DNA from 3 places in the Glutamicibacter sp. AOP12-B1-11 genome. Region 3 is predicted to be linked to each of the others. Evidence: riboswitches for the same ligand, from Rfam matches in the RefSeq annotation. Region 3 holds a riboswitch; each other region holds the start of a gene.

Region 1 (7,475 bases), on a different contig from region 3:
CCAGGCCGATGGCAGCGCCGGAACCCAGCCCGGGGTCAACGTTCCGCTCACACTGGATAATCAGCTGTGCGGGGTCGTCGGCGTCACCGGAGCCCCGCATGAGGTCGAGCCGCTAGCCGATCTGATTGCACTGACCGTGCAGTTGCTCTTCACCCAGGAACGCGAGCACTCGCGCAGTACCCGCCGTGAAACAGAAGCCCGGGACATTATCTCCGCGTTGCTGGCCGGATGGGCCGAGCCAGAAGCCATTGACCGGAGCCTGGCAGCGCACGGCCTGCGCGGACCAACGCAACTGGAGGCATGGATCCCGCGCAGCGCGCAGGATCCATTGCTGGATGTGCCGGCCGTTGAGGGCCGGCGCACTTCCTGGATCAACCTCTCCGGTGCGTTCTGGCGGATCCGGCTGGCGAACGAACCGGCCTTCGAGGAAGACCAAGGCGCAACGGAGCGCTATCTTGCCTCCGCCCCGGCAGAAGGCGCCGGACACCTGCTGGCCGAAGCCGAAGCCCTCCGTGCCCTCGTGGCGCTCCCGGCGCTGATACCCCAGCGACGAAACCGGGAGATCTGGAGCCCGGAAATCGCCACCGCTATCGCGCGCACACCGGCGCAGAGCCTGAGCCATATTGCCCGGCCCGCCCGGGACCTGAGCGAAGAGCAAGCGAAGACGCTGCTGGTCGTCACAGCCGCAGCATCGATGACCCAGGCCGCAACCGAACTGCACATACACCGCAATACCCTGGTGCAGCGTCTGGAGCGCATAGCCCTGATCGCCGGGGTGGACATCCGCCACACCGGCCAGGCGGTGCGGCTGCAGCATGCCATCTACGCAGCGGTCGCCCTAGACCAGAAACACATATTCTAGGAATTTCCGGCATAAGAATATGGGCGTGCGCCCATAGGCGATTGAGTCCGCAGTCCCTAGTATTGGCAAGATGCTCGAAGTTGAGCGCCCGCTGAACCGGTCCTCCCGGCCGAAACAGCCTTCGCAGGAAAAGCCTGAGCAGCTTGACCTGGCGGAATAGCGGGCGGCAGCAACGGGCCGGAACTCGCACCCAGAACGACCGCCTGCGCCATTGCAGGTTCGGGCTGGGGGCCACAGATATTGGCAAAGGAGCCAACTCGCCGTGTATGAACTCCTCGTTCTGCTGATCCTCGTGGTGGCCATTGTGCTGGTCACCGCACGCTGGAAAATCAGCCCCTTCCTCGCCCTCATCGGCGCGGCCATCCTCGCGGCCTTCGCCTACAAGATCCCCATCGCCGAGGTCGCCTCCACGGTGACCACCGCCTTTGGCAGCACCATGGGCAATATTGGCCTCGTAATCCTCTTCGGCACGATGATCGGCATCATCCTGGAGCGTTCCGGGGCCGCGATCTCCATGGCCGATGCGCTGATCAAGGTGCTGGGCACCAGATTCCCCAACCTGACGCTGTCGCTCATCGGCTACATCGTTTCCATACCGGTCTTCTGCGACTCGGGCTACGTGGTGCTCAACTCCCTGCGCAAGGCCATCACCCTGCGCACCGGTGTTTCCACGCTGGCCACCTCCATTGCCTTGATGACCGGCCTGTATGCCACCCACACCATGGTCCCGCCGACCCCAGGACCGCTGGCAGCCGCCGAGTCCATCGGCATCGCCGACAACCTCGGATTGATCATCGCCATCGGCCTGCCGGTGGCAGTGGTCTCGGCCATGGCCGGGCTGTTCTATGCCAGCCGCTTCAACAAGTCCACCTGGACTCCGCTGCCATCCGAGGATGAGAACGACATCGCCGAAATAGATTACGAGCAGCTGCGGGCAAGCTTCGGCAAGCTGCCAAGCCCTGGCTTGGCCTTCCTGCCGATCCTCGTGCCGCTGGTCTTGATCTGCGCGGCATCGATCGCCAAGCTTCCATCGCATCCCTTCGGCGAAGGCGCCGCACTGGAAGCACTGTCCTTCATCGGCACCCCGGTGATCGCGCTGATCTTCGGTTTGCTCGCCGCGACCTTGCTGCTGAACGGCAATAAGAAGCTTGCCGACTTCAACGAGCAGATGCACGAAGCCGTGCGCACCGCGGCGCCCATCCTGCTCATTACCGGTGCCGGCGCAGCCTTTGGTGCTGTGCTGGCAGCCTCGGAGCTGACCACGATCCTCTCCGATTCGCTCAGCGGCTTGGGTCTCGGACTGGCTGTGCCATTCCTGATCGCCGCGGCATTGAAGTCGGCGCAGGGCTCATCCACCGTATCGATGGTGACCACCTCGGCGCTGGTCGCCCCGATGCTCGGATCCCTCGGTCTGGACTCCGAACTGGGCATGGTGCTCAGTGTCCTGGCAGTTGGCGCCGGCGCGATGGTCGTCTCGCATGCCAACGATTCCTACTTCTGGGTGGTCTCCCAGCTCAGCCGCATCCCGGTGATCACGGCCTACAAGACCTTGAGCGTGGCCACCGCCATCCAGGGCACCGCCGCATTTGCTACCGTCTGGATCCTCGGGGCATTCCTGCTCTAGTAAATCCAAGAAGCCTGCATCAACCAATAACCGCGCCATCAGAGGATGGCGCGGTTATTGGTTTAACTGGCGGGATGGCCGCAATAGGCAAGGCAAGGCTGCAACTTCGAGCACAGCCCAGCTTTCCCCATTGGCTTGCTGGGCAAGGATTACGGGCATGGGAACAACGACCGGCAATCCGGCCATCCGGGATGCCTGATCGCTGGATCCATGATCCACCCCCGCATTCGCTGACGCTTATCGCTGTCGGCTAATTGAGAAACCGAGATCCCCCTGACAGGTGCCCGGACGATTGATGCTGGATCCGGATATCAAGCTCTCCGATCGCCGATGACGTAACCTCCAGAAGTATGACGGCGTCCCAGCGCCTTCGGGGCGGTCCAAGTCCGCCGGAAATCTCGCTTTATGACGACTTCTGACCGACTATTCCGTCGGATGACGTGCTCCTTCCATCCGCTCATGCCGCGGTGTTTCACTCGAAGTACCAACCATCCAGAGCGGCTGAGAGACCTGGCTCGACGACGCCGCAGCAAGCCTGCATTCCGCAGCTAGTGCTAACGCCAGGTTCGATGGATCAGCAGAAAGCAACTTTCTGCTTCCTTCGGAGCAAGACTCTAAGGGAGAACGAAAATGACCGTACTGAGCACGCAACTGCCCCGCGTTCCCTACACCGGGAGCGCAGACGAGGCCGAGCTCGCCCACTGGCGCGAGATCGCCGAGCAGGTCGCGGCCACCCTGGCCGCCGATGCGCTGGAGCGCGACCGCAAACACGAGCAGCCCTTCGCCGAGGTGCAGCTGCTGCGCGAGGCCGGGCTGCTGAACCTGCTGGTTCCGGCCGAATTCGGGGGAGCCGGAGCGCACTGGGCCACCGCCTTTGAAACCATCCGCATCCTGGCCGCGGCCGACGGGTCCATCTCCCAGCTGCTGGCCTACCACTACATCAACCAGTCCGGCATCGCCTTCTACGCTCCGGCCGAAGCCCAGGCCGAGTGGTGGCGGCGCACCGTGGCCGGAGGCTGGCTCTGGGGCGATTCGGTGAATCCGGTGGACCCGCAGCTGACGCTCACCGCGGAGGACGATGGCTTCCGGCTGAACGGTTTCAAGCGTTTCTCCACCGGCTCCGGAGTCGGCGAGATGATCGTCGTCAACGCCGAGGTCTCCGGAGGCCCGCGACACGGCGAAGTGTTGGCCTTCGTCCTCCCGCGCAACCGGGAAGGGCTGGAAATCGTCGATGACTGGGACTACCTGGGCCAGCGCTTGAGCGCCTCGAACTCGCTGAAGTACCACAACGTGCGCATCGAGGCCGCCGATCTGCTCGGGGCGGTGACCGACGAGCCGGTGTCCACCCTGCTCACCCCCGGGATCCAGCTGGCCTTCGCGAACTTCTACCTGGGCATCGCCGAGGGCGCGTTGGCCCGCGGCAAGCAAATCCTGCTGGGCCGCAAGAACGCCTGGTTCCTCTCGGCGGCGGAGACCTACTCCCAGGACGTCGTCTTCCAGCGCACCGTGGGCGAGCTGAAGGCGCGCACCGCCGCGGTGGCCGCCCTGGCCGAGAAGCTCGGCCGCAAATTCGATGCGCTGCTGGCCAAGGCCGGGAATGTCACCCAGCCCGAACGCGCGGCGCTGGCGGTGGAAATCGCCGAGGCCAAGGTGGTCTCCACCGAGATCGGCGTGGAGGTCGCCAACCGCATCTTCGAGGTCACCGGTTCCTCCTCTACGCAGAATGATGTGGGCCTGGATCTGTTCTGGCGCAATGTGCGCACCCACTCGCTGCACGACCCGGTGGACTACAAGAAAATCGAGGTCGGCGCGTACTTCCTGCGCGGGGAAACCCAGCCGCTCTCGCTCTACACCTAAACCTCAACCGCACCCACGGATTGGACCGAACTGATGACCGTACTTGCCACCGCCAACCGCCTGGCTGAATTGAAAACCCGCTTCGCCCCGCACTTTGAAAAGATCGCCGCCGGCGCCGCCGAACGCGACCGCAGCGGAGAACTGCCGCACCAGCAGGTGGCCGAGCTGGCCGCCGCCGGCTTCGGCGCATTGCGCGTCCCGGTCTCCCACGGCGGGGCAGGGGCCACCTTGGCCGAGCTCTTCGAATTGCTCGTGGACTTGGCCGCCGCGGACTCCAGCATCGCCCAGGCCTTGCGCGCCCACTTCGCCTTCGTCGAAGACCGCCTGGTAGCCGCCCCGGGGCCGGGGCGCGACAAGTGGCTGGCCCGCTTTGCCGCCGGGGAGTTGGTGGGGAATTCCTGGACCGAGATCGGCACCGTGAAGGTGGGCGAGGTGATCACCAAGGTCACCCCGGATGGCGAGGGAGGGTTCCTGGTCAACGGCACCAAGTACTATTCCACCGGCTCGATCTTCGCCGACTGGCTGGATACCTACGCCGAGCGCACCGATACCGGCAAGCGCGTGATCGCCGCGGTCAACCGGCACCAGCCCGGCGTGGTGCTGGCCGATGACTGGGACGGCTTCGGACAGCGCACCACCGGCACCGGAACCTCCACCTTCACCGACGCGGTCGTCGCCGAGGAGGACCTGATCGACTTCGACACCCGCTTCAAGTACCAGACCGCCTTCTACCAGCAGGTGCTGCTGGTGGTGCTGGCCGGGTCCGCCAAGGCCGCCGAACGCGACTTCGCCGCCGAGCTGAAGGCCCGCAAGCGCACCTTCAGCCACGGCGCCGCCAACGTGGCCGCCGAAGATCCGCAGCTGCTGCAGGTCATCGGCGAGGTGTCGGCGGCTGCGTTCGCGGCGGCCGGAACCGTGGAACGCGTGTCGCAGTCCCTGCAGGGAGCCTATGAAACCGCGCTGGCGCTGCACGAGGGCGAGGCGACGGCGGAGGAAGACGAGGCGGCCAATGATGCGGCCGAGCTGGCCAGTGCGCAGGCCCAGGTGGTGCTCACCCCGCTGGTGCTCAACGCGATCACCCACGCCTTCGACGCGCTGGCCGCTTCGGCCACCAGCGTTTCGAAGAACCTGGATCGGCACTGGCGCAATGCCCGCACCGCCGGCAACCACAACCCGTGGGTGTTCAAGGCCCGGCTGATCGGCGACCTGGCGGTCAACGGCACCGAGCTGCCGCGGGTTTGGGCCATCGGCGCCTCGAAGTAGCATCCACAGAGCGGGCAGGCCCAGCCCTCATCTTGAGCGCCGGGCCTGCAGCGTGTAGCGCAACAATCACCGAGCAGCTCGCCGGTACCCCCTGGATGCACCTCGCCCACAACAACTCGCTGCAGATAAAGCACTGGTAACTCGCGGTCCGCGGTGTCCTTCCGATAGTAGGCGGCGCTCGGACTCGGCGATTGCATGATTCCGTAGCGCATGTTCCCTGCAGAATCCGTGGCATATGGTGCCAGAAATGAATGCGCGAGGTAGAGGACATCTCCAGCGGCAATCCGATGCTCGCCGCAGTCGAAAACTCCGCGGGTCTCCCAGCTGACCTCGATGCTTGAAAGCTCTTGTTCGAGCTTGTAGCGCTGGCGCTCGTCTGCCACGACCGCGATGATCGGTTCGATGAAGTCCAGCTCGGGATAGGGGCTGGGCTGCTCCCCTCCCGAAGAGGATCCTCAGCGTATTTCTGAAAGTTCTGCATCGCGGCAACTTATATCCTCTTCAATAAGCGGGCATGCCTGAAGATAACGGGCATCTCGATTGTAGGTGTCCGCTCCAAGGCGCCTCCGACCAGGTTGTTCCGAACGGCTGTGCGCAGCATGCTTCATGGAATCCGCTTCGGTGGGTTTTAGGCCGCTGGCTAGACTGAGTGGGTGATCAACTACACCCTGCGTCAAATACAGTATTTTGTCGCCGTCGCCGAAACCGGGTCCATCTCCGCGGCCGCCGGCGCCTGCCATATTTCGCAGGCCGCCATGTCGCAGGCGATGGACGAACTTGAACGGGTGGTGGGATCGCAGCTGCTGGTGCGGCGCCGGGCGCGCGGCGTGGTCCTCACCGCGGTAGGTACGGACTTCCTCCACGATGCCAAGCAGCTGGTGCGCCATGCCGAAGAGGTGCAGGATCAAATCGTGGAACGCCAAACCAAGCTCTCCGGACCGCTGGTCATCGGCTGCTACTCCTCGCTGGCGGCCTTCTGGATTCCGGTGATCTGCGAACGCTTCACCAACGTGCACCCGGACCTGCAGGTGACCCTCCTCGAGGGAGATGGCGCCGAGCTGCAGGAGCGGATGCTGCAGGGGCATCTGGATGCGGTGCTCACGCACACTCGGCATCTCCTGCCGCACGTGGGGTGGCGCCGCGTCATGTCGGGGCGGCCATATGTCCTGGTCGGAGGCAACCACCGTCTGGCCAAGCGAGGCAGTGTGGCGCTGTCGGAATTGGCGGGAGACGATTTCGTGTCCCTGGACATTCCGACGGTGCGCGATAACCAGCTGGTGAATCTGCGGATGTCGGGCCTGGATCCCAAGGTGCGTTGGAGTTCGCAGAGCTTCGAGGCCGTGCGCGGTTTGGTTGCCCGGGGTTTGGGCTACACGGTGCTGGTGCAGCGGCCCCCGGTCAATCTCAGCTATGACGGACTGCCGCTGGCGATCCTGGAAATTGAGGGTCCGGTCGGCGAGAGCGATATTTGTGTCGCCTATACTGCATCAAACCGTCCGAGCCTGCGGCTGCGCGCATTCCTCGACTTCTGTGAAGAGGTTGGAGCCGAAAAAGAAAACAGGGCTGGCTAGAGTCTTTGCGACTCCAGCCAACCCTGGATCTGTTCAGCGAGGCTACAGGTTCTCCGCTTCGAGATCCGCCTCGCGGCCCTCTTTCACCCCACGTATGGCAAGCCCGGCGACAATGAATGCGCCCGCCCAGACGGCGCCGGCGATCCACAGCGTTCCGCCACCGAGTAGCACCAAGCCGGTAACGATCATCGGGGTGAAGCCTGCCCCCACGGTGGAGGAGAGCTGGTACACCAGCGAAGCGCCGGTATAGCGGATCCGGGTGGGGAACAGCTCGGCGGTGAAAGCGCCGAAGGGTCCG
Region 2 (7,475 bases), on a different contig from region 3:
AAGGGGCAGGGCCAAGAAATCTTGCGGATTTCTGGACCCTGCCCTGTGCCGTAGGCCTGCCTCGGCAGGCTAGCCGTCGTTCTGCATGTTGCTGAAGCGCGAATAGTGGCCCTGGAACGCCACGGTGATGGTCTTGGTGGGGCCGGCACGGTGCTTTGCGATGATCACGTCGGCTTCACCCGGACGGTTTTCCTTGTCGTAGACATCGTCACGGTGCAGCAGGATTACCATATCGGCGTCCTGCTCGATCGATCCCGATTCACGAAGGTCCGAGATCATTGGTTTCTTGTCGGTGCGCTGCTCGGAACCACGGTTCAGCTGCGAGAGGGCAACCAGCGGAACGTCGAGTTCCTTGGCCAGCAGCTTGAGGTTACGCGAGAACTCGGACACTTCCTGCTGGCGCGATTCCACGCGCTTGCCCGAGCTCATCAGCTGCAGGTAGTCGAGGATGATCATGCGCAGCTCGTTGCGCTGCTTCAGCCGTCGGCACTTGGCGCGGATTTCCATCATGGACATATTCGGCGAATCGTCGATGAACAGCGGAGCTTCGTTCAAGCGACCCATCGTGGTCGCAATCTTCGTCCATTGTGCGTCTTCCACCGAACCCTTGCGCAGATCCTGCAGCTGGATGGATGCTTCTGCCGAGAGCAGGCGCATCGCAATTTCGTTGCGGCCCATTTCCAGCGAGAAGAAGACGGTGGCCATATTGTTCTTAATTGCCGCGGAACGGGCGAAGTCCAGGGCGAAGGTCGACTTACCCACTGCGGGGCGGGCGGCGATGATGATCATCTGACCACCCTTCAACCCCTGGGTCAGTTCGTCGAATTCGTAGAACCCGGTTGGCACGCCGGTAATTCCGTCGCCGGCGTTCGCCGCATTCTCGATCTCATCGACGGTTCCCTCGATGATGTCGCTCAGGCGCACGTAGTCTTCGCTGTTGCGGTTCTCGGCGACCTTGTACACCTCGGCCTGCGCCTCGTTGACGATCGCGTCAACCTCACCATCGGGCGAATAGCCCATCTGGACGATCCGGGTCCCGGCATCGACCAGTCGGCGCAATACGGCGCGTTCGCGCACGATTTCGGCGTAGTAGCCGGCGTTCGCGGCGGTGGGCACCTGCTGGATGAGGTTGTGCAGATAGGCGGCGCCACCCACGCGGGCGATCTCGCTGCGCTTGGTGAGCAGATCGGAGACCGTCACGGCATCGGCTGGTTCGCCTCGTCCGTAGAGATCGATGATTGCGTCAAAAATGGATTCATGGGCCGGGCGATAGAAATCTGTTCCGCGCAGCGCCTCGACCACGTCGGCGATCGCATCCTTCGACAGCATCATGCCGCCAAGAACCGACATTTCGGCAGGAATATCCTGCGGCGGGGTGCGACCCGCTTCCGAACCCTGACTCTCGTAGACCGGCTCCGCGCTCATAACTGACACTTCCATCCCCTATTGACCCTCTGGGAAATACCCTTGTGCCATGATGGCAACACTCAAGCATGTCACCGCCAACCGACGTTATCGTGTCGGCGGTACCTGTGGATATATCAGTCCCAAAGCCAACAGTAGGTCTCTTATCCATAGCCGCAAACTCTGTTATCCACAAGATCTGTGGATAATCCCCCTCTAGCTGTGGATGACCCTGTGTGCGACTTGGGGAGAAGCTTGTGGATTACCCCACTTAAGTTGCGCTAATGACTATCTGACTTGGAGTTTGTTGTTTGCACACCTGTGGATAGAAAGTTAATTTCTTTGTAGAGTCAACCTTCGCAAATGACGTTATCCACAGCATATCTCGCGGGATTCCGGTGTTTTCAACCCGCTTCATCGACTTATCAACGTACCATCCACAGAGGTGTGGATAGTTTTGTGGAAAGAATCTTCGTGAAGAACGCGGTAGTCACCGCTCCAAAAAGCTACTGAAACGTAACTTCGAGGCGAGTAATCCACAATTCGATGCAGAGCACCCCTCTGCGGTCATATGAACTTAACGCGCCCGCGCGGTCCAAGCTCGCCGGGCCAGTTAAACGACTGCGCGCCACTTGTCAGCGAAAATGACAGGTGGCGCGAAGCGAAGACAACTATTTAGACGAGTTCCGGGACTGGTAACGAGTGAAATCGTGAATCATGGAAAATCGACGGTGAATGCTCGGCGACCTTATGGCCATGGACCTGCAACAGGATGACCCAATGGTCTCCGGCCTCAACCTCACTGTAGATCGTCGTGTCGAGCCACAGCGTTGAGTCATGGATGAACAACGAGCCGTCGTCGCTGGTGTGGGTGTCCACACCGCGGAATCGATCTCCGCTCTTGGAAGCGATCTGCCTGCAGACCCCTTCATTGCGCTCGCTGAGCACCGAAACGCCGATTCGATTTGCGTCCCGCAGCTTCGGCCAAGTGTTCGAGGTTTTCTGCACGGCAAACATCACCAACGCCGGTTCCAAGGAAACCCCTACGGTGAATGAGGAGGCGACGATTCCCGTCTTTTCCCCGTTGACTTCGGCGCACAGAGTGGCAATTCCCGATGGGTGCTGGGCGAAAACCTTGCGCAGCGTCAGTGCGTCAAGTTCTTGATTCAAAGACATGCCTTGACTTCCTTTGCTTCATGCCCACCGGTACGGCGACGGTCGGCGGCAGGCTAAAGCAGCTTTGACTTGCTCTTACCCGCCGTCGAAGGTTTAACGCCTCGATGTGCGGTACTTGTATCGTGCGGTGTTGCGCGACACCGAATCTTCACCTGGAGCACCCCGCTACCGTATAGAGGGTTGCCGGCCAGCTAGCCAGGGCCTTTAGCTGACGCTCATGATTCTGATTAAAACGATATTGGCCTAAGCTCCCGCGCGTCAAACAAATTGCTTCGCAAATCGAAATATTCAACCCAAAATTCGATGAGCCACAAGTATTCGAGGGTCCATCGGAAATTTATTCAATCACAGGAGGGTTCGGATGCGGCTGCGCGGCCCGCTGATACCGCTCCCCTTCGGTGCGATACGAAGCGCCCAGCCTCTTGCATAGCGAACGGATCTTGCTAGCCTGAAACCATGCGGCCTCGAATAGCTGGTAATCCGAAGATCACGGTTTTCCTTGGAATTCTCGCCTGCGCCGCGATGCTCACCGGATGCGCCGCCGAAGCACCGCGTTCCCCCGGCGCCACGTCAAGCAGCAGGGCAGTCGATACCAAGTCGCCCGAACCGCGAAGGATCGCAGCCGAGCTAGCCGCCCCCTGGTCCATGGTCTTCGCCGAAAATACGCTGATCGTTTCAGAACGCGATTCGGGGCGGATCGTGGAAATAGATTCAGCGGGCAATGCCCGGCAAATCATCCGCTTGGACGACGTAGTTCATGGTGGCGAAGGCGGACTGCTTGGGCTGGCCTTTCAACAGCCCTACCTTTTCGCCTACTCCACCGCAGAAGACGGCAACCGCATCCAGCGATTCGAACTTTCCGGCGACAGCGGTGCGCTCGCGCTGAGTCATCCGCGGACGATCCTGTCCGAATTGCCATCGGCAGGAATTCACAACGGGGGGCGTCTAGCCATCGGACCGGATTCGATGCTCTACGCGACCGTGGGAGACGCTGGAAATGAATCCTCGGCTCAAGATCTGGAAAGTTTAGGCGGAAAGATCCTGCGGCTGACCATTCAGGGCGAGGTCCCCGGCGACAACCCCTTCCCCGGTTCGCCGGTATTCAGTTTCGGCCATCGCAATCCACAAGGTATCGCTTGGGCTCCCGACGGAACCATGTATGCCAGCGAGTTTGGGCAGAACCGCTGGGATGAATTGAACATTATTGAGCCCGGAGCCAACTACGGCTGGCCGGCGCACGAAGGCATTGCGGAAGATCCCGAATACCGCGACCCGATCCAGCAATGGAGCACGCAGTCCGCGAGCCCCAGCGGCATCACCATTTACGACGGGGTCCTCTACATCGCCAACCTGCGCGGGGAGCGCCTGCGAACCGTGGAGCTGAGCACGCCTCACGATTCCACCGAGTTCCTCGTAGGTGACCATGGGCGCCTGCGGGACGTGAAGGTCAGCGAGACCGGCGAGCTCTGGGTGCTGACGAATAACACCGACGGTCGCGGCACCCCGCAAGAGGGTGACGACAGGATTCTCGGCATCTCCCCGGAGACGCTCATCGACCGAACTGCCACCCGGCGCTGAATTTCGGCCACTGAACGAATTGATACTGCGGTTCTTGGATTGAACCCGAGGTCCATGCCACCATGAAGGTCGCAAGTGCTTCAGCTCACAGGCGCAGGCTGAAGGAAACCACGGATACGAATCGAAGGATATCGCACACATGGTCATGACTCAGGCTAACCACTCGGAACTCACACCCCTGCGATTCCTGCAGCGTTCGGCCGAGGTATACCCGTCGAAGACCGCGGTGATCCACGGGACCCGCAGGTACAGCTACGCCGAATTCGAGCGGCGCGTGCAACGCTTCGCCCAGGTCGTCAAGGCGCGGATCGCGCCCGGGGACCGCGTCGCGGTACTTGCGCCGAATACTCCCGAGATGCTCATGGCCCACTACGCGGTTCCGCTGGCCGGGGGCGTGCTGATCGCACTGAACACCCGCCTGTCGGCGCCCGAGCTGCGCTATATTATGGATCATTCCGAGTCGAAGCTGCTGTTCGCCGATACCGAATTGTTGGCAAATACTTCGACCCTGCGTTCCGAGATTCCGAGCTTGGAAGCGTTGATCGAGATCACCGATGACCAATACGCCGGTACGCGCCCGACCGTCGCCGTGGACGCGGTGCTCTGCGAGCTGCTGGACGCGGCCGGCGAGGAACGCCTGAGCTACGAGGTGGCAGATGAGCGCGCCCCGATCACGTTGAACTACACCTCGGGCACCACCGGCAAACCCAAGGGCGTGCTGTACTCGCACCGCGGCAGCTACCTGAACTCGCTGAGCGAGGCCCATCACCAAGGCTTCACCGCAAAGACCCGTTACCTGTGGACCCTGCCGATGTTCCACTGCAACGGCTGGTGCACCCCTTGGGCGGTCACCGCCGCGGGTGGCACGCACCTGTGCTTGCGCGGCGTGCGCGAGGATGCGGTGTGGGACGCCATTGAGAATCTTTGCGCCACACATCTGTGCGGAGCCCCCACGGTCTGCTCGATCATTGCCGACTCACCGCGCGCCCACGCCCTGTGCGATCCGCTGCGTATCACCACCGCCGGCGCCCCGCCGTCCCCGGCAATCATCACGAAGCTGCAGAAGCTGGGCATCGAGGTGGTCCATGTATATGGGCTCACCGAGGTCTATGGCCCCTACACCATCTGTGAATACCAGGATGACTGGGATCAACTGGATGCGGACACGCGAGCCGCAATGCTCTCCCGCCAAGGCGTGGGCATGCTGACCGCCGAAAGCGCACGCATCGTCGACGAGAATATGGTGGACGTTCCCGCCGATGGGCAAACCATGGGTGAGATCGTCTTGCGCGGCAACAACGTGATGATTGGCTACTACCGCGATGAGGCAGCCACCGAGCAGGCCTTTTTCGGCGGTTACTTCCATACCGGCGATCTGGGAGTGATGCACCCGGACGGCTACCTCCAGGTCCGTGACCGGGCCAAGGACATCATCATTTCAGGTGGAGAGAACATCTCCACCATTGAGGTCGAACAGGCTCTCGCCGCGCACCCGCAGGTGCTGGATCTTGCGGTGGTGGGCGTCCCCGACGACAAATGGGGCGAGCGTCCGGTCGCCTATGTCATTCGCACCACAGGTTCGAGCCTGGACGAGGCGACCCTGATCAATTTTGCCCGCGAACGGCTAGCTGGATTTAAAGTGCCACGCACCATCGTGTTCCCGCAGGATCTGCCGCGCACCTCTACCGGCAAGGTGCAAAAGAACGTGCTGCGCAATCGAAGCCTTGCAGCGCATTCAGAGAACGCCTGACTTGATGCCTGCTTTGGGTTCCCCCGCGCACCTGCGAGGCGTAAGGTGAGGTGCACTTAGCGCCGATTTCACGGGGAGTTCCCATGGCAGCGACATATACCTTCGACATCTTCTCCAGCCTCGACGGCTTCGGCAGCGCCACCGGAAATTGGGGCGGCTACTGGGGCAAACAGGGCCCGGAGCTGCTCGCTCGGCGGCTCGAGCACTACTCGCCACCCTGCCGGATGGTCTTCGGCGCAAACACCTATCGGCTCTTTGCCCAGTTCTGGGCCGAGGCGGAGAAATATACGGATGTGGATGACCCTTGGGGCGAGGCCATGCACAAGCAGCCTGCCACCGTCATTTCCAACTCCCTCGTCGGCCCGCTGGACTGGCCCGACGCGGCCATTGAGCGCGGTGATGCCCTTGCCGTAGTTCCGCGGCTGAAAGCCGAGTCGCTGGTGCCGCTGCGCTCTCACGGTTCGCTGTCCATGAATCGTTCGCTGTTGGCAGCCGGCCTCGTCGACTATATCCAAGTCACCATCTTCCCGGTGCTCACCGGACTGACCGGGCAATCACCGATCTTCGAGGGGGCCGAGGACTTCGACCTGGAACTCGTAGAGTCCCGACTGCTCGATGGCCGGACGCAAGAGCTCATCTATCGCCCGAGCCTGCATCACTAGCGCCGGTGAACCGGCAAAAAGTCGTCGTTGGCTACCGGAAATACGACCATCAGAGGGCTGCTTGCCCGGCGGCATGCGCGGCGCGAATCGGCTCCCCAGCCGCAGTCCGGTACCCCGGATAAACTATTGACCGGGCGGTCAATCAAACATAAATTGGAAATTGACTCCCAAAGGGAGCACTCCGACCTCTAGGAAGGTGATTTTCAATGAAGAAGTGGACTCGGTGGCAAGATTGGGTTGTCGTGGTGGCTGGCGCATACGCCGCGCTGTCGACAACATGGGTCGCGGGCACCACGATGTCCATGAACCTGATGGTGGGCCTTGGCGCCCTGATGGTCGTAGTCGGCATATGGAGTGTCGCCATGCCACGGCTGGTCAGCTTGGAGTGGGTGCTGGCCGCGGTCAGCGCGCTCTTGGTCGTCTCCCCTTGGCTCGGATCCTATGCAAGCGGCTATGCCACTGCTTCTTGGGTCTCGTGGATCTGTGGCGCCGTCGGCCTGGTTGCTTCTCTCTGGGCAATAGCACCGGCGATGCACATGCGCCACGAAGCCCACGGCGGCACGCGGGCAGCGCACTGACAACCATCTGCAACACGCAACCGGACGCGTGCGGGACAACGGGCAGAGCCCGCTGAGTCGCACGCGTCATTCTTGCCCGCAGCTCAATCGCGGAAGGATCTCCCCAATGCCCCTGCGCACCCCGACCCACGGCGGCAAGCACTCTCCTCGTGCCAACGACGAAACCGGAGCCTCCGCACGCACCCGCATCCTGAATGCAGCCGAACAGCTGTTCGCGGCGCAAGGCTTCGATGGGACCCCTACCTCGCATATCGCCAGGGATGCCGGCGTACCCAAAGGGCTCCTGTTCTACTATTTCCCGGCGAAGTTCGCCCTGCTCACGGCCTT
Region 3 (7,475 bases):
GGGCATTGCCGCAGAACGAGCTATTGCCGTCTTGGCTGGATGGGGATTGCGCGCCACGCCACGATCCCAGCAGCTCCTCGCGAGTGTGGCCGACCGCGCGGAACGCATCGAGGTGGCGGTATGAGAATCCCAACCGAAAGCGCAGCGGTCGGTACCGACACCCCATGGAACGAACTGCCCGCCCTGATGCTTCCTGCCTATGGACAGACCTGGGCAATGGTCGGCATCGTGATGGTCTTGGTGATCATTTTTGGCGGCATCATGGGTTTGGCGCTGTTCAACACCGACCGGCAGGGTCTCTTTCCGCACGACAAGAGCCATGCGGCACTGAGCTGGTTCGTCAACATGGGACGCTCATTGCCGTTCCTGGTCTTGATGGCGGCGATTATTCCATTCACCAAATGGGTGACCGGAACCACCATCGGCATTTGGGCAGCAGTGGTGCCGATGACCATTGCGGGCATTCCCTTCTTCGCGCGGCTCGTGCAGAACGCGCTCAATGATCTGCCTAAGGAGAACCTGGCCGTCGGGCTGGTGACCGGTGGATCGCCGCTGCAAATCATCGGGGCAACCCAGATCCGTGAGGCGCTGCCCGCCCTGGCCTCCGCCGTCACGCTGAACACCATCTCGATGGTCGAGTATTCGGCCATCGCGGGAACCATCGGGGCCGGCGGCATCGGCTATCTGGCGGTCACCTACGGCTATCAGCGGTTCGACATGAATGTCATGCTTGCCACGATCCTTGCGCTCATTCTGACCGTGCAAGCAGTCCAATTCCTCGGCGATCGCATCGCCCGCGCGCTGGCCCGCCCCTAAGCGCCCTAGAACAAACGAGAAGAACATGACGACTTCACCCAAAGGCCATGACCATGGCTTCACTCTGCGTAAAAACACCGCGAAACTGCCTTGGACCATCGCGGCATGCGCGACCATTGTGGCGCTCGTCCTTGGCGCGTTGCTGGTTCAGCAAAAGTCCGCTCCAGCGCTCGCGTCCACCGAGCCCGGCAAAACGAATTTCAAGGTCCATTTTGAACCGGCAATGGCCGGGGAAGAGAAGATCCTGAAATTCGTGGCCGAGACCATCGCGCCGGATTATGGAATCGAGATAGAACCCATTGGGCTTCAGGATCCAATCCAGGCGAACCGCGCCGTGGCCGAAGGGCAGTTCGACGCGACCATCTTTGAACATGAGTGGTACATGCGGCAATCGGCAGAAGCCGCCGGCGTGGAATTGACGCCAACCGTTGAACTGTACCAATGGGGCTTCGGTCTGTATTCCACCCGCTACGAATCGGTCGAGGTTCTCCCCGAGGGGTCGACGCTGCTCCTGCCTAACGACGTCGCCAACCAGGGGCAAGCGCTTTGGCTCCTGGAGCGCGAGGGACTGCTCGGCCTGAACCCCGACATCGAACCGCGTACCGCGAAGATGGCCGACGTGGTTGACAACCCGCGCGGCTTCGAGCTGAAGGAAGCAGACCTCCTCGCCATGCCGCGCATGCTAGACGATGTGGATGCAGCCATCGGATACGTGTCGCAGTTCGATGCCGGAAAGGTCGGCCGCGACAAGGGAATCCTGTTCCCGGAACCGCCTAGAACCTTCGCCTCCAAGCTGATCTTCGGCACCGAGTTCTCCAAAACTGCCGATGCAGCCAAGCTAATCGAGGTGTTCTCCGATCCAAGACTGCAGGAATACCTGAAGAACACCGAGGATCCGTTGGTCCAAGGAGTGCTGACTCCGGTATCCGCCGAGTAGGGCCGCTCACTGGAACTATGCGAACGGCCAGCCTGAACCAGAGAGGTTCGGGCTGGCCGTTCGCTTTTATCCCGAATGTTTCGTTGGCGAGCGAGCAAATCCACCCTTGATCACGCGGGGCCGGGGATACTGCTGTCAAGGAAATCTTTTCAGCAGCGTCACGAACTGACTTATGACGATTAGTGACCGGCTTCAGGGCCTGTTTTTGCCCCAAAGTGTGTATTGGGATGACTTCGTGACGCGTATATAACGTCATGGTTGGTCACACCGCACCTGCGCGCGCAGACTTAAATTGTTCGGCAAAGACACCGAATGATAACCATCCAGAGCGACCGAGAGACCTGGCTCGTTGACGTTGCAGCAACCATCCCGGCAGGGAGCGGTGCTAAGGCCAGGACCGATGGAGATTGCTAGATTTCGCAACGGTCCGCACAGGGGAGAAGTCTGCCTTCTTCCCGCCCCGCAATACCGCGGCAGGATCGGGATTTCGGCGTAATCCTCGGGAAATTACCGAGAGGAACACCAGAAAATGCGCAACACACCACTGAGCCTGAAGGCCGCAGCACTACTCGCAGTTCTAGGTCTTTCGCTGACCGCCTGTGGCGGCAACAGCGCATCCACCGCGGAGAGCTCCGAGCCGGCAGCTTCCGCGGAAGCAGGCGCCCCGGTAGAGGGAGGAACCTTCACCTTTGCCGAGGTAACCCCGATCAACAACTGGCAGACCCAGGCCGCTCGCTTCTACGAGAAGGCGAATGTGCTGAACTCGGTGCTGGACCGGTTGACCTATTTTGATACCGAATCCGGCAAGCTCGTAGGCTGGATCGCCTCCGAGTTCACCGCCAATAAGGCACAGACCGAATTCACCTTCACCATTCGTGATGGCGTCACATTCTCGGACGGCACGGCCCTGGATGCCGAAGCGGTCAAGAAAAATCTGGACGCGCTGGGCTTAGGCGTGAAATCCGCGCAGATTCAACCGAACGTCGACTTTTCAGCCTACAAGAGCTCCGAGGTCGTCGGCGAGAACCAGGTCAAGGTGACCCTGAAACGCCCGGATGCGAACTTCCTGCGCTCCACCTCCTCGGTGACCGCCGGGCTGGTATCCCCGGGCACACTGGAACTGGACAATGCAGGGCAAACCGCAATATCGCAGATCGTCGGTTCCGGACCGTTCGTCTTCGAGTCCGAAAAGCCAGATGAAGAAGTCACCTTCACCAGCCGCGATGACTACGCCTGGGCCCCGGAAACCGCAGCAAACCAGGGTGACGCATACCTTGAACAACTGGTCGTCAAGTACCTGCCAGAAGTTGCCCACCGGGCCGGCGCGGCGCAGTCCGGCCAGGTCGATTTGGTCCGCGGACTGCAGCCCGTTGACGAAGAGGTGCTCAGCGCCGGAGGCGGGCAGATCTTCGCCGCCCAAGGCGTGGACCTGACTACCAACCATGCCGCGATTCGAATCGGTTCGGGCAAGCTGGCCGAGACCAAGGTGCGCCAGGCGTTGCAGGTGGGAATCGACCGCCAGGCGCTGAAGGACACGGTCCTCTCGGACAGCTATGTGCTCGCAGGATCGATCCTCAACCACCAGGCACCGGGCTTCGTGGATCTGTCTGCCGAGCTCGGCTATGACCCGGAGAAGTCCAAGGCCTTGCTTGAAGAAGCGGGCTGGAGCGTTGGTGCGGACGGGATCCGTGAGAAGGACGGCAAGAAGCTTGAAATCACGGTGGCCAGCTCGAATAACTCCGTGGTCATCAAGCCAGCCTTCGAGCTGATCGAACAGCAATGGCGGGAGATCGGAGTGCAGCTGGTCAACCGTGCTGCGGACAATTCATTTTTGACCAACGCCATGGTCGATGACCAGATCGAATTCTTCGGAACCCGCCAGTTCGCCTACGGCGGCCTGGGGCCGGTCTACGCGCCGGCGACAAATAACCAGACGCTGAACGCCGACAAGGAACTGAACGAATTGTTCACCCGCGAGCAGGCGGCGACCACCGAAGAAGAGCATCTGGAGCTCATCGGCGAGGAGCAGCGCGCGCTGGTACTGGACAAGGCATTGACCCTCGTGTTGTGGGACGAAGTGCAGGTGTACGGCGCCAACAAGGACGCGCACATCGACTTCACCTCCGGCACCGCACCAATCTTCCAGGGCGCCTGGAAGAGCAACGGCTAAAGGAACTCAACATGGGTGGATACATCGCACAACGCATCGGTCAGGCACTGCTGGTGATCCTGCTGGCCTACACCGCGGTCTTCCTCGCGGTGCAGGCCCTGCCGAACGACCCGGTCACGATCTTCCTCTCCGCAGACTCGTCTGCGGATCCGGCAACGATCGCGCAGATGAAGGCCTACTACGGCTATGACCAGCCGCTGATCGTGCAGTACTTCACCCAGCTCGGTGCGCTGCTGACCGGAGACCTGGGCTATTCCCTGTCCTCCGGCTCGGCGGTGTCCACCCGAATAGGCGAGGTCATCGGCTCCACGCTGCTGCTCGCCGGTAGCGCCTTCGCCCTGGCGCTGGTGCTGGCGGTCGCGTTGACCGCCGCCGCCAGCCTGTCGCGCCGCACCCGGGTCCGCAACGCCCTGCTGAATCTGCCACCGCTGATGATTTCCATCCCGGTGTTCTGGCTCGGACTGGTGCTGCTTCAGGTGCTCGCGGTGCAGCTCGGGGTGATGTCGCTGTTCCCGGACGGCTCGTTCCTCTCGCTGGCGGTGCCGATCCTCGTTCTGGCCATCCACCTCAGCGCACCCATCGCCCAGGTGCTGATCAAGAGCGTGCACGAGGTGAACACTCAGCCCTTCGTCGATGTCTTGCGGGCCAAGGGCGCCAGCGAGGAATGGATCTTCTACCGGCACACGCTGAAAAACGCCGCCCCGGCGGCGCTATCCATCGCGGGCATCACCATCGGCACCCTGCTCGCCGGTTCCGTTATCACCGAGACGGTTTTTGCCCGTGCCGGACTGGGCCAGCTGGTGCTGCAGGCGGTCACGGTGCAGGACATCCCGCTGGTGCAGGGACTGGTGCTGCTCACCGCCGCCGCCTTTACCGCGGTGAATCTGCTCGTCGACCTGATCCATCCGAAGCTTGATCCACGCATCATCACCTCCCACGCCGGTTCGCCTCGCGCGCTGGCAGCCTAGGGAAAGGAAACGATCATGAGTCTTTTGACCGAACGGGGCACCCCGGCCGTGGAGCTGGCCACTGGCAGCGCGCTCCGACCGGAGCATGGCGCCACGCCCAAGGCCACGCTGCTTGGCTGGTTGCGGAACTGGTGGGTGCTCCTCCCGCTGGCGCTTCTGCTCGCCTGGGCGGTATTGCCGGGGCTGTTCACCGGGCAGGACCCGCTCACCGGGGTGCCGCAGCAGAAGCTCGCGGAACCATCGCTGGCCCATCCCTTCGGAACCGACCACCTGGGGCGCGACGTCTATGCCCGGGTGGTCCACGGAACCAGCCAGACGCTGATGACCGCCGGACTGGCCTGCCTGATCGGCAGCGTGGTGGGCAGCCTGCTGGGCCTGCTCGCCGCCACCGCCGGCCGTTTCGCCGATTCGGTCGCGATGCGCTTCGTCGACGTGGTGCTGGCGGTTCCCGCCTTCCTGATCGCGCTGATCCTGGTCACCGCGACCGAACCCGGTCCATTCTCGCTGGGACTCGGTGTGGGCATCGCCTCGATCGCGGCCTTCGCGCGGCTTGTCCGCACCGAGGTGCTGCGCGTACGTTCACGCGATTTCGTGCAAGCGGCGCTGATGAGCGGTGGCGGCTACCTCACCGTGCTGCGCCGCCATATCATCCCGCACGTGATCGGCCCGGTGCTCGCCCTGCTGGCGGTCGACCTGGGTGCGGCGATCCTGGCGATCTCCGGGCTCGGCTTCCTAGGATTCGGCTCGCCGCCGCCAACACCCGAATGGGGGCTGCTGATCTCCGAAGGCCGCCAATACCTCACCGTCGCCTGGTGGTTGACCACGCTTCCGGGGCTGGTGATCGTCGCGGCAGTGATGCTCACCGCCGTGCTCGGCCGCGCAATCAACAAGGCATTCCGCTTCTAACCGGCATCGGGGACCAAAATTTGTGAAGGGATCAGATTATGACTACCAAGAACACCGGCACCAACCCGGTCGTGCGCATCGAGGATCTTTCGGTGCGGTACGCCCAAGGCACCCTCGCCGCGCAGGGGATCAACCTCGAAATCCCGGCCGGGCAGATCGTGGCAATCGTTGGCGAATCGGGTTCGGGGAAATCGACGCTGACCAAGGCACTGATCGGGCTGCTTCCCCAGGACGCCAGCACCACCGGCAGCATCCGCTTTGGCGGCACCGAGGTCACCGCGCTGAGCTTGCGTCAATGGCGCGATATCCGGGGCGCCGGTATCGGGCTGGTCCCGCAGGACCCGGGCGCCTCGCTCGACCCGGTGAAGACCATCGGCTCGCAGCTCATCGAGGTGTTCCGCCTACACCCGTCCCGTTCGGTGCCCAAGAACCGGTGGCGTGAAAAAGCCATCGAACTGCTCGGCAGCGTCGGGATCGACCGGGCGGAGCAACGCCTGAGCCAGTACCCGCACGAGCTATCCGGCGGGCTGAAGCAACGCGTGCTGATCGCCATCGCCTTCGCGCTGAATCCGCAGCTGCTGATCGCCGACGAGCCAACCAGCGCACTGGATGTCACCGTGCAGCGCACGGTGCTTGAAGTCTTCGTGTCCCTGGCCCGGCAGAAGGGGACCACCGTCCTGTTCGTCACCCACGACCTCGCCGTAGCTACCGACATCGCCGACCGGGTGCTGGTGATGAATGGTGGCGAGGTTCTCGAAGACCGTTCGGTCCGCGAGCTGATTGCCAGCAGCACCAATGACTACACCAAGGCCCTGCTCGACCAGGCGTACGCCACCAACCAGCGCCGAGACACGGCCGAAATCAGCGACGTGGCGATTCGCGTGACGGACCTCGGCAAGGAGTTTGGACAGGGTTCCAAGGCGCATCAGGCGGTCCAGCAGGTCAGCTTCGAGGTGGCTCGCGGCACGACCTTCTCGCTGGTCGGAGAGTCGGGATCGGGAAAGTCGACGACGGCTAAAATCATCATGGGGCTGCTTGGCGCAAGCCAGGGCAGCGTCGAGGTGAACGGCCAGGACGTCAGCTCAATCGGCGGCAAGCAGCGCTACGCGCTGTGGCGCGAGGCGCAGCTGGTTTACCAGAACCCCGACTCGGCTCTGGACCCCCGGCAAACGGTCCGTTCGATCATCCAGGAGCCGATGCGCAACTACAGGCTTGGCGATTCAGCCTGGCGCGAAGCACGTACGAACGAGCTGATGGCGCAGGTGAACCTCGCCCCGGAACTGGCCGCCAAGCGCTCGCCGGAACTTTCCGGGGGCCAGCGCCAACGCGTGGCCATCGCCCGCGCCCTGGCCAGCGGCGCGAAGATCCTGGTCCTCGACGAAGCATTGAGCGCGCTCGATGTGCTCACCCAGGAACAGATCCTCAACTTGCTCGATCGGCTGCAGACCGAACAGCAATTGACCTACCTGTTCATCTCCCATGACCTGCACGTGGTCGAACGGATCAGCCACCGGGTGGGCGTGATGCGCCGCGGCGAACTGGTGGAAACCGGAACCGTTGAGCAGGTGTTCTCCAACCCCCGCCATGAATACACGCGCACCCTGCTTGCGGCGAACCCCGGCGCGGTGCTGCGCGAATTCGAGCACCTGCGCAGCGCCTGAGCGGCAGATTCATCCCA

Evidence for each region. Region 3 has a riboswitch for S-adenosylmethionine ahead of ACT3UQ_RS00895 (ABC transporter substrate-binding protein). Riboswitches for the same ligand answer to the same signal wherever they lie in the genome.
Region 1: linked by a shared signal. The riboswitch ahead of ACT3UQ_RS14785 (acyl-CoA dehydrogenase family protein) and the one ahead of ACT3UQ_RS00895 (ABC transporter substrate-binding protein) in region 3 are both predicted to bind S-adenosylmethionine.
Region 2: linked by a shared signal. The riboswitch ahead of ACT3UQ_RS09400 (flavin reductase family protein) and the one ahead of ACT3UQ_RS00895 (ABC transporter substrate-binding protein) in region 3 are both predicted to bind S-adenosylmethionine.

Annotation. Positions count from the first base shown of each region.
Region 1 is NZ_JBQSYL010000025.1:60,517-67,991, reverse strand. It holds gene ACT3UQ_RS14795 (CdaR family transcriptional regulator) at 1-862, shown strand, start outside; gene ACT3UQ_RS14790 (GntP family permease) at 1,125-2,486, shown strand; SAM riboswitch class I at 2,972-3,062, shown strand; gene ACT3UQ_RS14785 (acyl-CoA dehydrogenase family protein) at 3,117-4,343, shown strand; gene ACT3UQ_RS14780 (acyl-CoA dehydrogenase family protein) at 4,377-5,606, shown strand; gene ACT3UQ_RS14775 (LysR substrate-binding domain-containing protein) at 6,260-7,177, shown strand; gene ACT3UQ_RS14770 (MFS transporter) at 7,220-7,475, opposite strand, start outside.
Region 2 is NZ_JBQSYL010000013.1:6,431-13,905, forward strand. It holds gene dnaB (replicative DNA helicase) at 70-1,425, opposite strand; gene ACT3UQ_RS09400 (flavin reductase family protein) at 2,080-2,580, opposite strand; SAM riboswitch class IV at 2,687-2,803, opposite strand; gene ACT3UQ_RS09405 (PQQ-dependent sugar dehydrogenase) at 3,037-4,158, shown strand; gene ACT3UQ_RS09410 (AMP-binding protein) at 4,298-5,908, shown strand; gene ACT3UQ_RS09415 (dihydrofolate reductase family protein) at 5,992-6,570, shown strand; gene ACT3UQ_RS09420 (SPW repeat domain-containing protein) at 6,777-7,148, shown strand; gene ACT3UQ_RS09425 (TetR/AcrR family transcriptional regulator) at 7,255-7,475, shown strand, end outside.
Region 3 is NZ_JBQSYL010000001.1:174,907-182,381, forward strand. It holds gene ACT3UQ_RS00880 (methionine ABC transporter ATP-binding protein) at 1-124, shown strand, start outside; gene ACT3UQ_RS00885 (methionine ABC transporter permease) at 121-816, shown strand; gene ACT3UQ_RS00890 (MetQ/NlpA family ABC transporter substrate-binding protein) at 842-1,753, shown strand; SAM riboswitch class I at 2,070-2,160, shown strand; gene ACT3UQ_RS00895 (ABC transporter substrate-binding protein) at 2,283-3,923, shown strand; gene ACT3UQ_RS00900 (ABC transporter permease) at 3,935-4,891, shown strand; gene ACT3UQ_RS00905 (ABC transporter permease) at 4,907-5,797, shown strand; gene ACT3UQ_RS00910 (ABC transporter ATP-binding protein) at 5,836-7,458, shown strand.